DNA from 3 places in the Diaphorobacter sp. JS3050 genome. Region 2 is predicted to be linked to each of the others. Evidence: predicted binding sites of a transcription regulator. Region 2 holds the regulator's gene; each other region holds the start of a gene.

Region 1 (6,794 bases), 490 kb from region 2:
AGAAAGTGGCGCTGATCGCCTCCAGCGAAGGCGGCATGGACATCGAGGAAGTGGCCCACTCCACGCCCGAGAAGATCATCACCGAGATGATCGACCCTCTGACCGGCATCACGCCCGAGCAATCCAAGAAGGTGGCCGCAGCCATCGGCCTGACGGGCGCTTCGGTGGACCAGGCGGTGGACCTGTTCGCCAAGCTCTACAAGTGCTACATGGACACCGACGCGTCCCTGGTCGAGATCAACCCGCTGAATTGCGACTCCAAGGGCAACCTGATGGCCCTGGACGCGAAGTTCAACTTCGACGCCAACGCGCTGTTCCGCCACCCGGAAATCGTGGCCCTGCGCGACCTGGACGAGGAAGATCCGGCGGAAGTCGAGGCCTCCAAGTTCGACCTGGCCTACATCTCCCTGGACGGCAACATCGGCTGCCTGGTGAACGGCGCGGGCCTGGCCATGGCCACCATGGACACCATCAAGCTGTTTGGCGGTGAGCCGGCCAACTTCCTGGACGTGGGTGGCGGCGCCACCCCCGAGAAGGTCACCGAAGCCTTCAAGATCATGCTCAAGAACCCCAAGGTCAAGGGCATTCTGGTCAACATCTTCGGCGGCATCATGAAGTGCGACACCATCGCCACCGGCGTGATCACCGCCTGCAAGGCCGTGAACCTGCAGGTGCCGCTGGTCGTGCGCATGAAGGGCACGAACGAAGAGCTGGGCAAGAAGATGCTGGCCGAATCCGGCCTGCCCATCATCAGCGCCGACACCATGGCGGAAGCCGCCACGAAGATTGTCGAAGCCGTCCGTTAAGCAGGCCCGGAGATAAAACATGTCGATCTACATCAACAAAGACACCAAGGTCATCACCCAGGGCATCACCGGCAAGACCGGTCAGTTCCACACGGAAAAGTGCCAGGAATACGCCAACGGCAAGAACTGCTTCGTGGCGGGTGTGAACCCCAAGAAGGCCGGCGAGAAGATTTTTGACATTCCAATCTTTGGGTCGGTCAAGGACGCCGCCAAGGAAACCGGTGCTACCGTCTCCGTGATCTACGTGCCGCCCGCAGGCGCGGCCGCCGCCATCTGGGAAGCCGTCGAGGCCGACCTGGACCTGGCGATCTGCATCACCGAAGGCATTCCCGTGCGCGACATGCTCGAAGTGCGCAACAAGATGAAGGCCAAGGAAGCCGCCGGCGGCAAGCGCACGCTGCTGCTGGGCCCCAACTGCCCTGGCCTGATCACGCCGGACGAGATCAAGATCGGCATCATGCCCGGTCACATCCACAAGAAGGGCCGTGTGGGCGTGGTGAGCCGTTCCGGCACGCTGACCTACGAAGCCGTGGCACAGTTGACCGAACTGGGCATCGGCCAGTCGTCCGCCGTCGGCATCGGCGGCGACCCGATCAACGGCCTCAAGCACATCGACGTGATGAAGGCTTTCAACGACGATCCTGACACCGACGCCGTGATCATGATCGGCGAGATCGGCGGCCCCGACGAGGCAGAAGCTGCCCGCTGGTGCAAGGCCAATATGAAGAAGCCCATCGTGGGCTTCATCGCAGGCGTGACCGCTCCTCCGGGCAAGCGCATGGGCCATGCGGGCGCGCTGATCTCCGGCGGCGCCGATACGGCGGACGCCAAGCTGGCCATCATGGAAGAGTGCGGTTTCACCATTACCCGCAATCCTTCCGAGATGGGTCGCCTGCTCAAGGGCCTGCTGTAATCCGCGAGCCTGGCGCGGTGTAGCGCGCCAGGTTACGCAAAACTACGCACGCGCGAGAGGGTCGTCCCTCTCTACACTGACAGCTCCAACACAAAAGAAACGCCAGCTTGGTTGACCCAGGCTGGCGTTTTCGATTCATAACACTGGAGCCATCAATGGAGTACTTGAGCAATGCCGATTTCTGGATCGGCCTGGTGAAGATCGTCTGGATCAACATCATTTTGTCGGGCGACAACGCTGTCGTCATCGCCCTGGCGGCGCGTTCGCTGCCTGCGCAGCAGCAGAGGAAGGCCGTCATGTTCGGCTCCGGCGCGGCGGTGGTGCTGCGCATCGTATTGACGGTAGTGGCGGCCAAGCTGCTCCAACTGTCCTTCCTGCAGATCGTCGGGGGCTGTCTGCTGCTGTGGATTGGTTATCAACTTCTCACGGGCGAAGAGGAAGATGACGGCGCATCCAAATCCGCAGGAGGCATGTTCGCGGCCATCCGCACTATCCTGATTGCCGACCTGGTGATGAGCCTGGACAACGTCATTGCCGTCGCCGCGACCGCCCAGGGGAACATGGTGCTGCTCGTCCTGGGGTTGGCCATCAGCATACCGCTGGTGATCTTCGGCTCCACCCTGATGATCAAGCTCATGGAACGCTTTCCCGTCATCGTCACGCTGGGGGCCGCGCTGATCGGTTGGGTGGGAGGCGAGACCATCGTCAACGACAACTTGCTTCACGATTACGCGATGGGTCACCCGTGGCTCCACTACGTAGCCGCCATAGCGGGCGCCGTGCTGGTGGTGATGGTGGGCAAGCTGATGCAATCCCGCGGCGAACCTCGGCAGGCGTGAAAAGTCTGGCGCGCGGTAGTGCGACGGGAATGTGCCGCGACCTGACGGACATGTCCTTGAAGTAGCAAAAATGGCAGGCAAGAAGGGGCTGCGTAGGGCCTCTTTTGCAACACACGTCAACGGGCCTGGCTTGCACGCGTTCAACATCATGACGGACCTGTCGCCCCGTGCGCCTCGACTATGATGCGCAGTCCCGCAATGCTGGTTGTGAGGGATATGCAGCGATGCCATCCTCAACCGCATGTAAAGCGCCTTCGCGTGAGGCGTCTCGCGGGAGTCTCTTATGAAACCTCTGCCGATGCTGAGCTACGAATTCTGCGCGTTGACGGACACGGGGCGGGTGCGCTCCAACAACGAAGACGCTGTGGCCATCCATGAGACGGCGCAGATGGTCATCCTGGCCGACGGCATGGGGGGCTACAACGCGGGCGAGGTGGCTGCCGGGATGGCGATCACCTACATCGGCACCGAGATGGTCCGCTGGCTGCAAGGCGACGGCTCCGCGGCATCACCTTCGGATGTACGGCATGCACTAGAGGCCTGTGTGGACAATGCGAACCACGCGATCCTCGGGGCCTCGATGTCCAACCCGCAGTACCTGGGAATGGGTACCACGCTGGTCGTCGGCGTGTTCCGTGACGACCGGCTCATTCTCGGCCACATCGGTGATTCGCGCTGCTACCGGTGGCGCGAGGGCCTCTTGCGGCAGATCACGCGCGACCACTCGTGGTTGCAGGAGCAGATCGACCTGGGACTGCTCACACCGGCACAAGCAGCCGTTTCGGGGCAGCGCAACCTGGTTACACGGGCGCTGGGGGTGGATGTGTCCGTGCACATAGAAATCAACGAATTTCCTGTCGAGCCCGGTGACTTGTTCATTCTTTGCTCCGACGGCCTGACGGATATGTTGAGTGACGAAGATTTGGCCGAACTGGCGCGGATGCCCATTGCGCTACAAGATAAAGCGGCGCGCATGGTGGCCATGGCCAACGCCATGGGAGGGCGGGACAACATCAGCGTAGTGCTGGCGCAAACGCAACTCGCTCAGGACGCCAAAAAACGCGGCGGCCTCATGGCGCGCCTGCTGCGCACCTCGTGACCCTTCCGCCAAGCTCAGCCCGACCGCCAGGGCTTCATTTGCCTGTGCCCGGAAATTGCTACTTCTCTCTACTAGCTAAGTTGTTTGGATAAGGAAAAGTGATCATGCCCAGAATGGTCGTGTCGATCGATGGAGTTGTCATCAAGGAAGTTACCTTCACCAAGGAACGCACAACGGTAGGCCGCCGCCCCTACAACGACGTGGTCATCGACAACCTTGCCGTCAGTGGTGAACATGCGGTCTTCCTCATGAATGGGGATGATGTGGAAGTGGAAGACCTGGGCAGCACCAACGGCACCTATGTCAACGGCAAGGCCATCAAGCGGCAGCCTTTGCGCAACGGCGACACGGTGGAATTGGGGAAGTACAAGATCCGCTTCCTGCACGAAGAGCCTGGTCACGACTATGAGAAGACGATGGTCTTCAAGCCGGGCATGTTGCCGCCACTGGCCAAGCCTGCGGCCTCTGCTCCAGTCGTGCTGAGCGCCGCCGTGCGGGTGATGAACGGCCCCGCCGCCGGCCGTGAGGTGGCTCTGACAAAAGTGGTTACCACCATTGGCAAGCCCGGCGTGGCCGTGGCTTCCATCACCAAGCGGCACAGTGGCTTCGTGCTGGCTCATGTGGAGGGTGGGGACTTTCCGTTCCTGAACGGTACGCGCATTGGAGTGGACCCCATAACTCTCAAGAATGGTGACCGCATCGCTCTGGCCAGCACTGAGATGGAGTTTGTGCAAGGCTAGAGCGTGCAGAGGGCAACGCTAGTGTGGCGATCATTAGCGCTTCGCTTTTAAAAGCCGTTAGCGCCTGATGGGAGAAGGGGTGCTGCCGCGGGTCGCAGAATGCCGCGCTGCCTCTAACAGACCGAATTGCGTAGTTCTCCACGTAGAACACCTTGGGGTGACAAATGTGTCGACGTGTGACCGATTGGTTGGACACTTCCTTTGTGGGGGCTGGAAAACTGGTGAAAAATGTCGCGCGCTGCAACGTTTGGTTGCATTCTGGTGTTGGCACAGAAGCTGCTCAAGTTTTCTCAACCCGCAGGATTCCTCTGCGGGGGCTATTACCTAATTCTGAGGAGGATTTATGAAGCGTACCTTGCAACAAGGTTTCACCTTGATCGAACTGATGATCGTTGTGGCGATCATCGGTATTCTGGCTGCTGTAGCTTTGCCTGCTTATCAAGACTACACTGTACGCGCCAAGGTGTCGGAAGTCGTTTTGGCTGGCTCTGCATGTCGCACAGGTATTACTGAGGCTGTGCAAAACTCTGGCGTTGCTGACGTTTCTAAAGAACTGCCCAAGGCTTGCACTGTCAGCGGCAGCAAGCTGGTGACTGCTGGTAAAGAAACCAATGGCGTTCCCGACGCAGGTAGCGACAAATTGAGCGGTGCGGATGCCAACGGCAAGATCTGGATCGTGGCTGATACCACCAACCTGAACAAGCTGACGGCCAGCACCAACGTTCTGACCATCACGCCTATGATTGACGCTACCAATGCTTTGGATGGCACCAAAGACGGTGGCAAGAACATCAATGGCTGGCGTTGTGGCAATACCACCGATGGCACCACCATCCCTTCCAAGTATTTGCCCGCTTCCTGCCGCGGCACTTACCCATAATCGCTGGGCACTATGCACATCGGGAAAGGAGCGCTTCGGCGCTCTTTTTTGTTTCTGTGGCCTGCTTGTATTTCCACGATAAGATTAGAGTGGCAGAAAGTGTGGTGCAACCTGCTGATGGGGTCAGCCCCCGCATACGATAGAACAAGGATAAAAACCGGGGCATTACCCTCATGGATTGAATAACCTTTAGTCGGAAGACCATACGGCCATGCGAAGTTGGAAAGGGCGCTTGCACGCCAGTTGTATTCATCTGGGCGTCAGCCTGAGCATTGCGGCGCTGGCCGCTGTGGTGGTGTTTGGGTTGTGGTATCCATACCCCTATCGCGAAATATCCGGGGGGCGGTCACTTTTCTTGCTGGTGGTATTTGTGGATGTGGTCATGGGACCATTGATCACGCTGGTTATCTTTAACCGCAACAAACCTCGACGCGAGCTGATGACGGATTTCTTAGTTGTGGGTTTGCTGCAGTTGGCTGCATTGAGCTATGGAATATGGACGGTGTTTGTTGCGCGGCCTGTGCACTTGGTGTTTGAATACAACCGAATGGCAGTGGTTCACGCCATTGATGTTGATCTTGCGCTACTTTCCAAAGCACCGAGGGAACTGCAAAAATTGCCGATGACGGGGCCCACCGCCATTGCACTGCGGCCATTCAAAAATTCGGCAGAACAGATTGACGCCACTATTGCGGCAATGGGGGGGGCGCCGTTACCGGCACGCAGTGATCTCTGGCAACCTTATAGGGACAGCGTTGTCGACATTCTCAAAGAGGCCAAGCCAGTTGCAGAGCTGGAGACGCGCTTTCCGTCACAAGTTTCAGTGATTTATCGGGCCGTCGAAAGTACAGGGAAAACCGTGCCCCAGTTGCGCTATCTGCCTTTGCTCGGCAGAAATAACGCATGGACAGTCTTGTTGGATGCCGCTACCGCAGAGCCAGCGGGATTTATTCCCCTGGATTCCTTTTGATGTAAAGGAAGTAGCCCCCATTCACAAGCGTTGCAGCCATTTTTTCGGAGGCCTTTGCTCACTTGGGCGGGGCAGAGAGAGTGATACGCTTTAGCTTTGCCTGCGGTCTCCGTCGGCACAGGTGACGAAGATCTCTGAGTGAAAAGGGCGTTGTCTTCCCCAATGAAATGGAGTCTAGTGTGGTGTCTCAAAAGTAATCATCAAATAATGGTACTCGCTGCCCGCGCCACAGATGCCAAGATGGTGTCCGCACTTTTATGCCACACGAACGGCTTGGGATCCTCGTTGTGACGATCAATGTATTCCCGTATGGATTGCTCCAGCTGAGCAACGCTGGTGTGGGCGCTGCGCTTGATCCACTGCTCGCTGATCTGGCTAAAGAAACGCTCGACCAGATTGAGCCAGGACGCTGAGGTGGGCGTGAAGTGAACGTGGTAGCGAGGATGGGCTGCTAGCCAGGCCCGCACTGCCTGCGTCTTGTGCGTGCCGTAGTTGTCCATGATCAGGTGGATGTCTTGTTCGCCAGGCACCGCTGCATCGATGGCTT
Region 2 (6,794 bases):
CCCGTGTGGCCGGCGCGCGGCCGATCCCGCACGGCGCCCGCCACGAGGTCGAAGCGGAACAGGCGGCATTCGATGGGGCCGTTCCACAGCGGCACGCGGCGCGACTCCTTCAGGCGCATCTTGCCGGGCAGCTTGAGGTCGGGCGTGAGCATCCAGGCCTGCCAGCCGGCGTAGTGCTTCTTCCAGTGCGCGGCCAACTGCGCGAAGAAGTCCACGCCGTCCTCGGTCTGCGCCGTCTCGCGGCCCATGCGCTCGACCGTGGACATGCGCTCACGCGCATTGCGCCCCGCCGTGCCGGCCGCGGCGATGCGCTCGCCATACGGCGGATTCAGCAGCATCACCCCGGGTTGTTCACTGGGCGGCATGCGCTGCAGCGCGTCGCCGCCGCGCAGCTGCACCGCGTCGGCCACGCCGGCGCGCACGGCATTGCGCTGGGCAAAGTCCACCATGCGGTGCGACACGTCGCTGCCAAAAATCGGCACCGAAGCCGCGGTAACGGCGCTGGCCGCTTCATCCTTGATAGCAGACCAGACATGGGCCTGGTGCGGCAATAGCTTCTCGAAGGCAAAGCGCCGCTGCAGGCCCGGCGCGATGCGGCAGGCGATCTGCGCGGCCTCGATGACCACGGTGCCGCTGCCGCAGCAGGGGTCGTACAGCGGCAGCGGCTGCTCGCCATGCGGGTCCCAGCCGGTGGCGGCGATCATCGCCGCGGCCAGCGTTTCCTTGAGCGGCGCGTCGCCCTTGTCCTCGCGCCAGCCGCGTTTGAACAGCGGCTCGCCCGAGGTGTCGATGTAGATCTGGGCGCGGTCGCTGGTCAGGTGCAGGTGCACGCGCACGTCGGGCCACTGCGTCTGCACGTCGGGACGCACGCCGGCCTTGGCGCGGAAGCGGTCGGCCACGGCATCCTTCACGCGCAGCGCGGCGAAGTTCAGGCTCTTGAGCGGGCTGTGCCGCGCCGTCACCTCCACCTTGAAGCTCTGGCGCGGGGTGAACCAGATCTCCCAGGCCACGTCGGCCGCGGCGGCATAGATATCGTCCTCGTTGCGGTAGGGCCGCTCGGCCAGTTGCACCAGCACGCGTTGCGCCAGGCGGCTGTGCAGGTTCAGGCGCAGCGCATCGCGCCAGGAGGCGCGCAGCAGCACGCCCGCGCGGCCCACGAGCAGGTCCTGCCCGGCCAGCCCCGTGAGGCTGTGCACCTCGTCGGCCAGATAGCCCTCCACGCCAGCGGCGCAGGGCAAAAAGAGTTGAAGCTGGTTCATTGCGGCTGTGCTGCGCGCTGCAGCAATGGCTGGAGCACGGATTCAGGAATGGGTGCGGGCTTGCGGGCCGCCCGGTCGATGAAGACGATGCCGGTCTTGCCGCGCGCGATCTCGCGCCCCTGGCTCTTCTCGGTCATCCGGAAGACGAGGTCGAAGCCGTAGAGGTTGAAATCCTGCGGCGTCATCTCCACGCGCAGCGTCTCGCCGTGGAACGCCTCGGACTTGTACTGCGCCACGATGTCGCCCACCACGGTGGACAGGCCCGCCACGTCGGCCTCGGGGTAGCCCAGCGACTTGAAGAAACGCACACGCGCCTCGGACACGAGGCTGAGCAACTGCGCGTTGTCCAGGTGCCCGCCCTGGTTGACATGGCTGATGTAGATCTGCAGCTCGGTACTGAAGCCGAAGTGCGGGGGAAGGTCAAAGACGACGCGTGCCATGGTTCAAAGTGCCTTGCGGAGGTTGGCCGGGGCGATCTTGAGCGCCTCACGGTATTTGGCCACGGTGCGGCGCGCACATTCAATGCCCTGCTCCTTGAGCATCTCGGCGATCTGGCTGTCCGACAGCGGCTTGTGCGGGTTCTCGGCCGCGATGAACTGCTTGATGAGCGCGCGCACGGCCGTACTGGAGGCGTTGCCGCCGGTTTCGGTGCCCAGCCCCGAGCCGAAGAAATACTTGAGTTCGTAGGTGCCTTGCGGCGTGGCCATGTACTTGGCGGTGGTCACGCGGCTGATGGTGGACTCGTGCAGGCCCAGTTCATCGGCAATGTCGCGCAGCACCAGCGGGCGCATGGCCAGTTCGCCATGCACGAAGAAGTTCTTCTGCCGCTCCACGATGGCGCGCGACACGCGCAGGATGGTGTCAAAACGCTGCTGGATGTTCTTGATGAACCAGCGCGCCTCCTGCAGCCGTGCCTGCAGCGCCTGGTGGCCTTCGCCACGGCCGCCGCGCAACGCACCGGCGTAGATGTCGTGCACGCGCAGACGCGGCATCACGTCCGGGTTGAGCTGCACGCTGAAGTTCTGCTGTCCGCCGCGGCCAGTTTTCTTGACGATCACGTCGGGCACGATGATGTTGCGGTCCACGTCGGCAAAGCGCCTGCCCGGACGTGGCTCCAGCCGTGCGATCAAGGCCATCGCGGCACGCGTGCGCTCTTCGCTGGTGCCGCAGGCCTGCGCCAGGCGGCGCACGTCGCGCTTGGCCAGCAGGTCCAGCGGCTGGCCGCAAATGGCCAGCGCGGCCTGGATCACGTCGGGGTCGCCCTCTTCGTCCTGGTCCATCGCGCGCAACTGCAGCGTGAGGCATTCGGCCAGTCCGCGCGCGCCCACGCCTGCGGGCTCCAGGCTTTGCAGCAGGCCCAGCGCCACGGTGAAACGGTGCACCAGTTCATCGAGTTGCTCGGGGTCTTCGGTGCCCGCCAGGCTGGCGGCCAGGTCCTGCAGCGGCTCGTCCAGGTAGCCGTCGTCGTTCAGCGATTCGATGAGGAAGCGCAGCGCGGCCATGTCCAGCTCGGACAGGCGCAGCGCCAGCGCCTGGCGGTGCAGGAAGGCCGTGAGCGACTCCTGGCTGCGGGCCAGCTCGGTGGCGTCCACCTCGTCGTCGCTCCCCGCGCCGGCACCGTTGCGCGCCGGGGCGTCGCCGCCCCACTCGCTGTCGTCGGGCGCCAGGTCTACCGAGCCGTCGCCTTCCCAGTCCGCGGGTTCGGCCGTCGTTTCGGCGGTGGAGGTTTCTGCATCATTTTGGCTTGTAGCGCTTTCCTGTCCTGCGCTGACAGCTCCTGAATAAATAGCATCTTCGGCTTCGCGGTCTTGCTCGCTCACCGGTGCATCGGCCTGGGCCAGGCCGAACTCCTCGCGCGGGGCCTCTTCCAGCGTGCGCTCCAGGAAGGGGTTCTCGTCGAGCATCTGCTCGACCTCCTGGGCCAGCTCCAGCGTGGACAGCTGCAGCAGGCGGATCGACTGCTGCAGCTGCGGTGTGAGCGCCAGGTGCTGCGAGACGCGCAGCGACAGGCCGGGCTTCATGGCCTGCAACCCACTGTCTGGTCCTGCATCGCGCCGTGGTCGCCCATCACTCTCACATGCGGAAGTGCTCGCCCAGGTACACCCGGCGCACTTCCGCGTTGTCGACGATGTCCGACGGCGTACCCTGAGCCAGCACCTGGCCGTCGCTGATGATGAAGGCGTGGTCGCAGATGCCCAGCGTCTCACGCACGTTGTGGTCGGTGATCAGCACGCCAATGCCGCGCGCCTTGAGAAAGCCAATGATGCGCTGGATCTCGATCACGGCGATCGGGTCGATGCCGGCGAAGGGCTCATCCAGCAGGATGAAGCGCGGCTGCGTGGCCAGCGCGCGCGCGATCTCCACGCGCCGGCGCTCGCCGCCCGACAGCGCCAGTGCAGGCGACTTGCGCAGGTGGTCCACGCGCAGCTCCTGCAGCAGCGCGGTCAGGCGCCGCTCCACCTCGGCGCGCGGCAGGGTGCGGCCGGCCTCGTCGGTCTGCAGCTCCAGCACCGCGCGCACGTTGTCTTCGACATTGAGCTTGCGAAAGATCGAGGCTTCCTGCGGCAGGTACGACAGGCCCAGCCGCGAGCGCCGGTGGATGGGCATGTCCGTCACGTCCTGCCCGTCGATGCTGATGCGGCCGCCGTCGCTGCGCACCAGGCCGACGATCATGTAGAACGACGTGGTCTTGCCGGCGCCGTTGGGGCCCAATAGGCCCACCACCTCGCCCTTTTGCACGACCACGGACACGTCCTTGACCACCTTGCGGCTGCCGTAGGACTTCTCCAGGTGCAGCGCCTCCAGGCGGCTGACGCCTTCGCTCATGCGCGCATCGTCCAAGGCCGCGCTCACTTTGCGCCGTCCAGGCTGGGGCTGGTACGCAGCGCGGGCGGCTCGGTGCGCACGGGCGGCGTGGCGCTGGTGCCCGAGGCAGGCTCCTTGGGCGCGAGCACCGCCCGCACCCGGCCGCCCGGCGTGCCGGCAGTGGCGCCGGCGGGCGCGGTCTTCTGCCCGTCCACGGTGAACACGTCCGTGAGGTTGTTGTAGACGATGAGGGCGCCGGCCAGCTCGTCGGTCAGTGTGGCCTCGCGGTAGCGGCGCAGCTCGGCGCGGCGGATGAGCTTCACCACGTCGGCGCGGCCGTCGTATTCGATGACCTCGCCCTCGCCCTCGACGAACTCGTCGGGCGCGCCCGGCGCGGTGTCACGTTTTTGCCGGAAAAAAGCGCGCTTGCCCGGCTCGGCCGTCACCACACCGTACTGGAAGCCGTCGGCATCCTGGCGCACCTCCAGCTGCGCGCCGCGCAGCACGATGGTGCCCTTGGTCATGACGACACGGCCGGTGAAAACGCTGGTCTGCTTGAGCTCATCGTGGCGCAGGGCATCGGCCTCGATGTTCATGGGCTTGTTGCGGTCGGCTTTTTCGGCATGCACCAGCGGCGATGCAGCCAGCGCCAGGGCCAGCGCTGCGGCGCGGGACAGGAGGAGGAAGGGCAATCGGGTTCTCATAGAGGGCACGAATCTTGCGGTCATTGTACTGACGCAAGCGCGCCGCCGCCGCAGTGGATCGCATCAACCCGTACAGGCCTGCCACCGGCTGTCATGCCGCCGCGCCAACCGGTGCGCAGGCATGAAAAAAGCGCGCCCGTAGGCGCGCTTGTCGCTGGTGGCGGCGGGGCGCTTCAGCCCTTGCGCGCTACGCCAACCAGGTGCTCCACCACCTGCAGCACGCTTTGCATGTTGCCGGCCATGGTGCCGTCGGTGTAGTAGCGGCCGGCCACTCCCATGGAGGGCACGCCTTCGACCTGGTAGCCGTCCTGCAGCTGCGACGCCTTGCGTACCTGGTTGGATACGGTGAAGGAGTTGTAGACCTCCTTGAACTTCGCCACGTCCACGCCCTGCTTGCCGATCCAGTCGAAGATCAGCTCGTCCTTGTTCAGCGGCAGGCGTTCCACGTGCACCGCGCGGAACACCTTCGCATGCAGCTCGGGCAGCTTGCCCATGCCTTCCAGCGCGTAGTAGAGCTTTTGCTGCGGCACGAAGCTCGCATTGAACGCCACGGGCACGCGGCGGATGTGCAGGTCCTTGGGCGCCGACTTGATCCAGGCCTCCAGCGAAGGCTCGAACGTATTGCAGTGCGGGCAGCTGTACCAGAAGAACTCGATAACTTCGATCTTCCCGGCAGGTGCCTCGGTTGCGACGGGCTTGCCCAGCTTGACGTAGTCCTTGCCTTCCTTGAACTGGCGGCCTTGCGCCAATGCGGGCGCCGCCAGCGGCAGGCTCAGGGCGGTGGCCGCGGAGGCGACGGTCAGAGAAAACTCACGGCGTTTCATAGGTTGGGATCACTCCTGGACAGCATGGAGGGTTGTGAGCGCCAGCGCGGGCAAAAGTTCAGCGCTGCACCCGGACCAGCGCGGACTCCACCCCCGCGCCATCGAGTTTTTCCTTCAGCGACTCGGCGTCGTCACGCTTGCCGAACGGGCCCACGCGCACGCGGAACACCGTGCGGCCGTTCTGCTCACGCTCGCTGACGCGCGCCTCCCAGCCCAGCATGGCCAGCTTGGCGCGCTGCGCATCGGCATCCTGCTGGGTGCGGAACGCGCCCGCCTGCACGAAGTACTCGAAAGGATCGGCACTGGTCGCGGGAGCGGGCGCCGCGTTGGCCTTCGCGCGGGCCAGGTCGCCCAGCGGGTCGGCCGACGTCGGTGCCGCGCCGGGCCGGCTGGCCGCCGCCCGCGGACCCGACGCAGGCTGGGCTGCGGCGGTCGCGGTGTCGGACGCGGGAACGGCAGCCGGCGCAGCGGGGCGCGCAGGGTTCTTGCCGTACAGCGGCGCGTTGGGGTCCCAGTTCTTGTTCTTCGTGGCCTCGTCCTGCTCGGACGCACGCGGCGTGCTCTTGTTCAGGAAGGGCACGGGCACCTTGGTCACATACACGGCCACGGCCAGCGCGGCTCCCAGGCCCACGACCACCCCGAGGATGAAGCCCACGATGGTGCCGCCGCGTTGCTGTTTCTTCATATCAGTGGTCACTTACATTCTGGCTGGCGCAGACACGCCCAGCACCGCCAATCCATTGTGCAATACCTGCGCTGTGGCGGCGACGAGCGCCAGCCGCGCCTGCTTGACGGTCTCGTCGTCCACCAGAATGCGTTCGGCGTCGTAATAGCTGTGGTAGGCGGCAGCCAGGTCGCGCAGGTAGAAGGTCACGTCGTGCGGCGCATTGCCGGCCGCGGCCGCGGTGAGCATCTCGGGATACTTGGCGAGCAGCAGCATCAGCGCCTGGGCCTGCGGGCCTTCCAGCGGCGACAGGTCCACATCGCGCAGCGCGGCCACGTCGTAGTCCTCGCGCCAGCCGCGCAGCACCGAGCAGATGCGCGCATGGGCGTACTGCACGTAATACACGGGGTTGTCGTTGTTCTGCGCCACGGCCAGGTCGACGTCGAAGGTGTATTCGGTGTCGGGCTTGCGCGACAGCAGGAAGAAACGCACCGCGTCCTTGCTGGTCCACTCGATCAGGTCGCGCAGCGTCACGTAA
Region 3 (6,794 bases), 1.0 Mb from region 2:
AACCGCCTCAACCATGTGGACTTCTACCGTTGGGACGGCAAGGAGCTCACGCTCGTGCAGCGCGTGTCCACTGGCAAGACGCCAAGCCACCTGTGGATCGATGCCGGCAGCCGCACGGTGTATTCGACCATGCAGGACAGCGATGAGCTGGTGGCCATCGATATATCGACGCAAAAGATCAAGTGGCGCACAAAGACAGGTGCCATGCCGGCGGATGTGTACGGCAGCCCCGACGGCAAGCATCTTTTTGTCGGCCTTACCGGCAGCGATAGCGTGGAGGTCTTCGATATTGTCGGTGAGCAGCCGCGCAGCGTGCAACGCATCAAGACGGGAGATGGCGCCCATGCCTTTCGCGCTGCGGGCGACGGTCGCCATCTGTTCGTGAGCAACCGAGTGGCCAATACCATCAGCAAGATCGACATGCAGGCGCTGCGCGTGGTGGATGGCTATCCGGCGCCCGGCGGGCCGGACTGCATGGATGTCTCGGCGGATGGTCGCTGGCTCTACGTCAGCGCCCGCTGGGCGCGCAAGATGCTCGTGATCGACACGGTGGAGCGCAAGGTGGCACGGGCCGTTCAAGTGGGCAAGTCTCCCCACGGCGTTTGGACACTCCGACATGCCAGGCGCTGAGCCACGCGGCCGCTCCCCCGGAGCACGGCGGACGTGGCATATTTGTTTTGCTTCAATTTTGATAGCTGCTTGCGCTTATCCAGCAAGCGCTACAGGCCAAAATGACTGCAAAGGCGCGGTGTACCTGACTTTTGACACTGGCCACATGGGCGTTGCGCATCTGGTGGCCGAGGTGCTGCAGCGCCAGCAGGTCAAGGCGACCTTCTTTGCCGCAGACGAACCGACTCAGACGGGCGGCAGCAGCCTGGATGGCTACTGGGCGCCCTGGTGGCGCGCGCGCGCTGCAGAAGGGCACGAGTTCGCATCGCACACGCTGCACCATGTGTACTGGCGTGCCGACCAGGGGACGCCGCTGCAGCCGCGGTTCAAGGTCAGACCATCGGCCGGTCCTCAGGCAGGTCAGGACCTGACGATGACGGGGGCGCAATACTGCGCACAGATCGATGGCGCTGCGAGCAGGTTGCGTGTCCTGACGGGCCGGGAGCCGCTCCCGCTATTCCGCGCGCCGGGCGGCAAGACCTCGCAGCGCCTGCTGGAGGCTGCCAAGTCCTGCGGTTATACGCATGTGGGATGGAGTGCTGCAGGGTTCCTCGGGGACGAGCTGCCCAGCGACCACTACAGCAATACGGCCCTGCTGGAGCGTGCGTTGCGCACCGTTCGTGACGGCGACATCCTGCTGGCGCATCTGGGCATCTGGTCACGCAAGGATCCATGGGCACCCGCTGTGCTGGAACCTCTCGTCAAAGGCCTGAAGGCGCGGGGCCTGTGCTTTCGCACGCTGCGCGAGCATCCTGTGTACGGAGCACAAGCGCAGAGAAAATGACACAACGCCCGGCTATGCTGCCGCGCACCCACGCAACGCCACGGTGACTCATGTCAGGGCTGACCTATTTATTCGATACCGCGCAGCAATGGCTGTTCGAGACGCTGGTACAGCCCGCGCTCTTCATGCTGGGCCAGGCCAATGTGCTGGAGGACGGTTATGCCGCCACCGGGTGGCTGCTGGTGGGACTGCTGCAACTGGGGGTGATGGTCACGGTGATCGGGCCTTTGGAGCGCTGGCGCCCGGTGGAGCCGTTGCGCGACCGTGGTGCCGTGCACGTGGACATGCTTTACACGCTGATCCATCGCCTGGGTCTTTTTCGCCTGGCACTGTTCTTCACCACGGAGCCTCTGTGGAATGCACTGTTTGGCGCCCTGCGCGCCCATGGCTGGAAGACCCTGCAGCTGGATGCGCTCTGGCCGGGTGTCTCCGACTTGCCCGTCGTGAGCCTGCTGCTGTACCTGCTGGTGTTCGACTTCGTGGACTATGGGATCCACCGCGGCCAGCACCGCTTTGAATGGTGGTGGAGGCTGCATGCGCTCCACCATTCGCAGCGGCAGATGACGATGTGGAGCGACAACCGCAACCATCTGCTGGACGATCTGCTGCGCGATGCCATCATCGTGTTCGTCGCGCAGTGCATCGGTGTGGCGCCGGGGCAGTTTGTCGCCATCGTGGCCCTCACTCAGCTCAGCGAGAACCTGCACCACGCCAACCTGCACCTGTGGTTCGGCCAGGTGGGCGAGCGCCTGTGGGTCAGCCCGCGTTTCCACCGCATGCACCACGCCATGGGCCTGGGCCCTGAAGCTGCGCCTGGGCAGGGAACCCACCAGCACCCGCATGCGGCAGTGCTGGGGGGCAATAACTTCGGCGTGTTGTTGCCGTGGTGGGACATGTTGTTCGGTACGGCCAACTTCGAGCACCGCTACGAGCCCACGGGCGTGCGCGACCAGGTGGAGGCGGACGCGGACGGCCGCGTGCGTGATTACGGGCAGGGGTTCTGGGCGCAGCAGTGGCGCGGCCTGCTGCGGCTGGTGGGGCGGGCGTAGAGAGCCGATCGCGCTATGCTCGCGCGCATGGGGCTTTTCATCGATTCCTTCTGGCGCGCAGTGGGCTATTGCCTGATGCCGCGCGTCATTGCGCTGTCGCTGCTGCCGCTGGTGCTGATCACGGTGGTGGCGCTGGGCAGCGGCTACCTGTTCTGGACGACTGCCGTGGCCTGGACGCAGACGGCGCTGGAAAGCTCCACCTGGCTGGGCCTGCTGTGGGGGTGGCTGCACAACTTTGGCGTGGATAACCTGCCCGTGGCGCTGGCGCCGCTGCTGGTGCTCATGGGAGCCACGCCGCTGATCGTCATTGTCTGCGTGCTCGCGGTGGCCGTATTGATGGCCCCTGCCATCGTGACTTTGGTGGCGCAGCGGCGTTTTGCGCAACTGCAGCGCAAGCGGGGCGGTTCATTCCTCGCCAGCGTGCTGTGGTCTCTGGGGTCGACCATCGCGGCGCTCATTGCGCTGGTGCTGTCCATGCCGCTGTGGCTGGTCCCGCCGCTGGTGTTGATCCTGCCTCCGCTCATCTGGGGATGGCTCACCTACCGGGTCATGGCCTTTGACGCACTGGCCGAACACGCGAGCAAGCCGGAGCGGCAGGAGATTTTCAAGCGCCATCAGCTCAGCCTGCTGAGCATTGGCGTGCTGAGCGGATTTCTAGGGGCCGCGCCCGGCATTGTCTGGGCGTCGGGCGTGGTGTTCGCAGCGGCGTTCCTCGTCCTGGTGCCGATCGCCATCTGGATCTATACGCTGGTGTTCGCCTTCTCATCGCTGTGGTTCACGCATTTCTGTCTGGCCGCGCTGCAACAGCTGCGCGAGCAGCGAGGCGAACGGCCGCCGGGCGATACGCCTGCAACCGCCGCGCCCGCAACGCCAGCGTCTTCTTTGCCATCCTCGTCTCACCTGCAGGACAACCCATGACACCGGCTTTCGGCCTCATCATCGTTGGCGATGAAATCCTCTCGGGCAAGCGGGCGGACAAGCACCTCGCCAAGGTCATCGAACTGCTTGCGGCACGCGGGCTTGCGCTGTCCTATGCGGACTACGTAGGCGACGACCGTCCGCGCATCACGGCGGCGCTGCAGCGGGCCTTTGCCTCGTCGGACATCGTGTTCAGTTGCGGCGGCATTGGTGCCACTCCCGACGACCACACGCGCCAGTGCGCGGCGGCCGCATTGCAACGCCCGCTGGTCCTGCACCCCGAGGCCAAGCGCCTGATCACCGAGCGCATGCAGGATGTGGCACGGGAGCAGGGCGAGGCGTTCGACCCCGACCGCGCCGACAATCTGCATCGGCTGAACATGGGCGTTTTTCCTGAGGGCGCGCGCATCATTCCCAACCCTTACAACAAGATCCCCGGCTTCTCGTGTGACGGCCCTGGGGGCGGCATGGTGCATTTCGTGCCGGGGTTCCCGGTCATGGCCTGGCCTATGGTGGACTGGGCACTCCAGCATTACTGTGCCCGGTGGTTCAACCAGCAGCCGCAGATGGAGCGCTCCGTCGTGCTTTACGGCGCGATGGAAGCCGCGCTGACCCCGCTCATGGAGCGGGTCGAGGCCGGACATCCGGGGATCAAGGTGTTCAGCCTGCCGAGCGTGGACCATCCGGTGCACGGGCGCCATGTGGAATTGGGCGTCAAGGGGGCCGCTGCCTTGGTGCCTGCCGCGTGGCAGGCGCTGCAGGAAGGTTTGCACCAAACAGGTGCATCCATAGGCCCTGAAATGGTGCGCAAATGGTAAGAAGGCGGGCCACTTAAAATCCTGCACGCGTTTGGTGCGCCGTCGCAGGGCTCTGCGCCCGGCTTGCCCCGTACGGGTGTCCCCATTCGCTGGCACGCAAACTGCTTTTCTGTGCGCATCATTGTTGATGAGCACTTCTATCCCTGGAGAACCCTGATGGCCAAGACCGTTGCAGACGTGATGAAGATGGTGAAGGAAAACGAAGTCAAGTTCGTGGACTTCCGCTTCACGGATACCCGCGGCAAGGAACAGCACGTCACCGTGCCGATCTCGCACTTCGACGAAGACAAGTTCGCCTCGGGCCATGCGTTCGACGGCTCGTCGGTCGCCGGCTGGAAGGGGATCGAGGCGTCGGACATGCTGCTCATGCCCGATCCGAACACCGCCAACATCGACCCGTTCTTCGAAGAAACCACCATGATCATGGCGTGCGACGTGGTGGAGCCGGCCGACGGCAAGGCCTACGACCGCGACCCGCGCTCCATCGCCAAGCGTGCCGAGGCGTACCTGAAGGCCTCCGGCATGGGCGACACGGCCTACTTCGGCCCGGAGCCCGAGTTCTTCATCTTCGACGGCGTGCGCTGGAGCACCGATCCCAACCACACCTTCTACGAGATCGAAGAGTACGAAGCCCCCTGGAACACCGGCGCCAAGCTCGAAGGGGGCAACCGCGGCCACCGTCCTACCACCAAGGGCGGCTATTTCCCCGTGCCCCCGGTCGACAGCACGCAGGACATGCGCGCCGAGATGTCCCTGATCCTTGAATCCCTGGGCATTCCGGTCGAGGTGTTCCACCACGAAGTGGCCGGTGCCGGCCAGAACGAGATCGGCACCCGGTTCAGCACGCTGGTGGAGCGTGCCGACTGGACCATGCTGCAGAAGTACGTGATCCACAACGTGGCCAACGCCTACGGCAAGACCGCCACCTTCATGCCCAAGCCCTACCACGGCGACAACGGCTCGGGCATGCACGTGCACCAGTCGGTCTGGAAGGACGGCAAGAACCTGTTCGCCGGCGACGGCTATGCGGGTCTGTCGGACTTCGCGCTGTACTACATCGGCGGCATCATCAAGCACGCTCGCGCACTGAACGCCATCACGAACCCGGGCACCAACAGCTACAAGCGTCTGGTGCCGCACTTCGAGGCGCCGGTGAAGCTGGCTTACTCGGCCAAGAACCGCTCGGCCTCCATCCGCATCCCGTTCGTGGCCAACCCGAAGGGCCGCCGTGTGGAAGCGCGCTTCCCCGATCCGCTGATGAACCCCTACCTGGGCTTTGCGGCCCTGCTGATGGCGGGTCTGGACGGCGTGGAAAACAAGATCCACCCGGGCGAAGCCGCTACCAAGGACCTGTACCACCTGCCGCCCGAGGAAGACAAGCTGGTGCCCACCGTGTGCCACAGCCTGGACCAGGCGCTGGAAGCGCTGGACAAGGACCGCGCGTTCCTGACCAAGGGCGGCGTGTTCACCGACTCCATGCTCGACGCCTACATCGAGCTGAAGATGCAGGAAGTCACGCGCTTCCGCATGGCCGTGCATCCCGTCGAGTACGACATGTACTACTCGCTGTGATGGCAGGGGCTTAGGCCCCCGGCTGTTGTCAACAGGGCGGCTCCGGCCGCCTTTTTCTATGGGCGGGCTGCGTGCCGGGTGGACGGAGCACGGCAGCCCGTCGCACCAAAACCGCAGCGTTGGGCCGCCGCAATTGGCGGGTTGGAATGATTGGGGGATACTCACCGGCACCGCGCATGCCCGACGCATGCCATGTGAGGAATTCGATGAAAAGCACTTTGTTCGCCCTGACCGTTATCGCCGCCGTGCTGCAGCCCGCCTGGGCGCAGGACCGCATCTACCGCTGCGGCAACGAATACACCAACAACGCCACGCAGGCCAAGGAGCGCGGCTGCAAGCTCGTGGAAGGTGGCAATGTGACGGTGCTGCAGGGTTCGCGACCGGCGGCGGCCTCCTCGGGCGGCAGCGCCGGCGCTTCCGGTGCCAGCGCCAGCAGTTCGCCCGCGAACGCTCCGCGCGTGGGCGCGGCCGACCAACGTGCGCGCGACGCCGATGCGCGCGCCATCCTGGAGTCTGAACTGAGCAAGGCGGAAACCCGCCTGGCCGAGTTGCGCAAGGAGTACAACGACGGCTCGCCTCAGCGCACGGCGCTGGAGCTGCGCAACCCGCAGGGCTACATCGAGCGCACGGCCGAGCTCAAGGCCAGCGTGGCCCGGGCCGAGGCCGATGTGGCCGGCATCAAGCGCGAACTCTCGCGCCTGAACAAGTAAACGCCGCGGTCCCCGCGTGCGGCACAAAGGCGCGATCATCCAAGAGCCCACCCCAACGGACCGCTACCAGGCGCTGGACCTCGTCTCCACGCTGATTGCCGTGCTGCACCCCGGCGGGGCGGCCCTCTTCGTCAACGCTGCGCTGGAAAACGCCCTGGGCCTGTCGCGCCGCACGCTGGAAGGCGTGGACTTCGCAGGCCTGTTCACCGATCCGACCATCCTGCAGACGGCGTTGGCCGGCGCGCGCGGGCGCGACTTCGCGGCGCTGCGCTTC

Evidence for each region. The regulator sigma-54, encoded in region 2, starts transcription at its own class of promoters, with help from an activator protein. The targets are predictions, from matches to a motif close to TGGCANGNAANCTGCTTT.
Region 1: HND92_RS18345 (pilin) is a predicted target of sigma-54. The motif match lies at 4,663-4,680, and genes of this name have one in related genera.
Region 3: glnA (type I glutamate--ammonia ligase) is a predicted target of sigma-54. The motif match lies at 4,329-4,346, and genes of this name have one in related genera.

The regions. Positions count from the first base shown of each region.
Region 1 covers NZ_CP053553.1:3,857,715-3,864,508, reverse strand. Annotated here, with positions in the region: gene sucC (ADP-forming succinate--CoA ligase subunit beta) at 1-806, shown strand, start outside; gene sucD (succinate--CoA ligase subunit alpha) at 826-1,719, shown strand; gene HND92_RS18360 (TerC family protein) at 1,875-2,558, shown strand; gene HND92_RS18355 (Stp1/IreP family PP2C-type Ser/Thr phosphatase) at 2,842-3,657, shown strand; gene HND92_RS18350 (FHA domain-containing protein) at 3,762-4,397, shown strand; gene HND92_RS18345 (pilin) at 4,741-5,277, shown strand; gene tfpZ (TfpX/TfpZ family type IV pilin accessory protein) at 5,489-6,247, shown strand; partial or broken gene HND92_RS18335 (IS630 family transposase) at 6,448-6,794, opposite strand, start outside.
Region 2 covers NZ_CP053553.1:365,973-372,766, reverse strand. Annotated here, with positions in the region: gene HND92_RS01775 (class I SAM-dependent RNA methyltransferase) at 1-1,259, opposite strand, end outside; gene HND92_RS01770 (thioesterase family protein) at 1,256-1,699, opposite strand; gene HND92_RS01765 (RNA polymerase factor sigma-54) at 1,703-3,280, opposite strand; gene lptB (LPS export ABC transporter ATP-binding protein) at 3,333-4,085, opposite strand; gene lptA (lipopolysaccharide transport periplasmic protein LptA) at 4,109-4,768, opposite strand; gene HND92_RS01750 (thiol:disulfide interchange protein DsbA/DsbL) at 4,942-5,592, opposite strand; gene HND92_RS01745 (SPOR domain-containing protein) at 5,651-6,277, opposite strand; gene argS (arginine--tRNA ligase) at 6,290-6,794, opposite strand, start outside.
Region 3 covers NZ_CP053553.1:1,382,828-1,389,621, forward strand. Annotated here, with positions in the region: gene HND92_RS06800 (beta-propeller fold lactonase family protein) at 1-630, shown strand, start outside; gene HND92_RS06805 (polysaccharide deacetylase family protein) at 617-1,453, shown strand; gene HND92_RS06810 (sterol desaturase family protein) at 1,504-2,502, shown strand; gene HND92_RS06815 (EI24 domain-containing protein) at 2,530-3,420, shown strand; gene HND92_RS06820 (molybdopterin-binding protein) at 3,417-4,238, shown strand; gene glnA (type I glutamate--ammonia ligase) at 4,395-5,810, shown strand; gene HND92_RS06830 (hypothetical protein) at 6,017-6,520, shown strand; gene glnL (nitrogen regulation protein NR(II)) at 6,555-6,794, shown strand, end outside.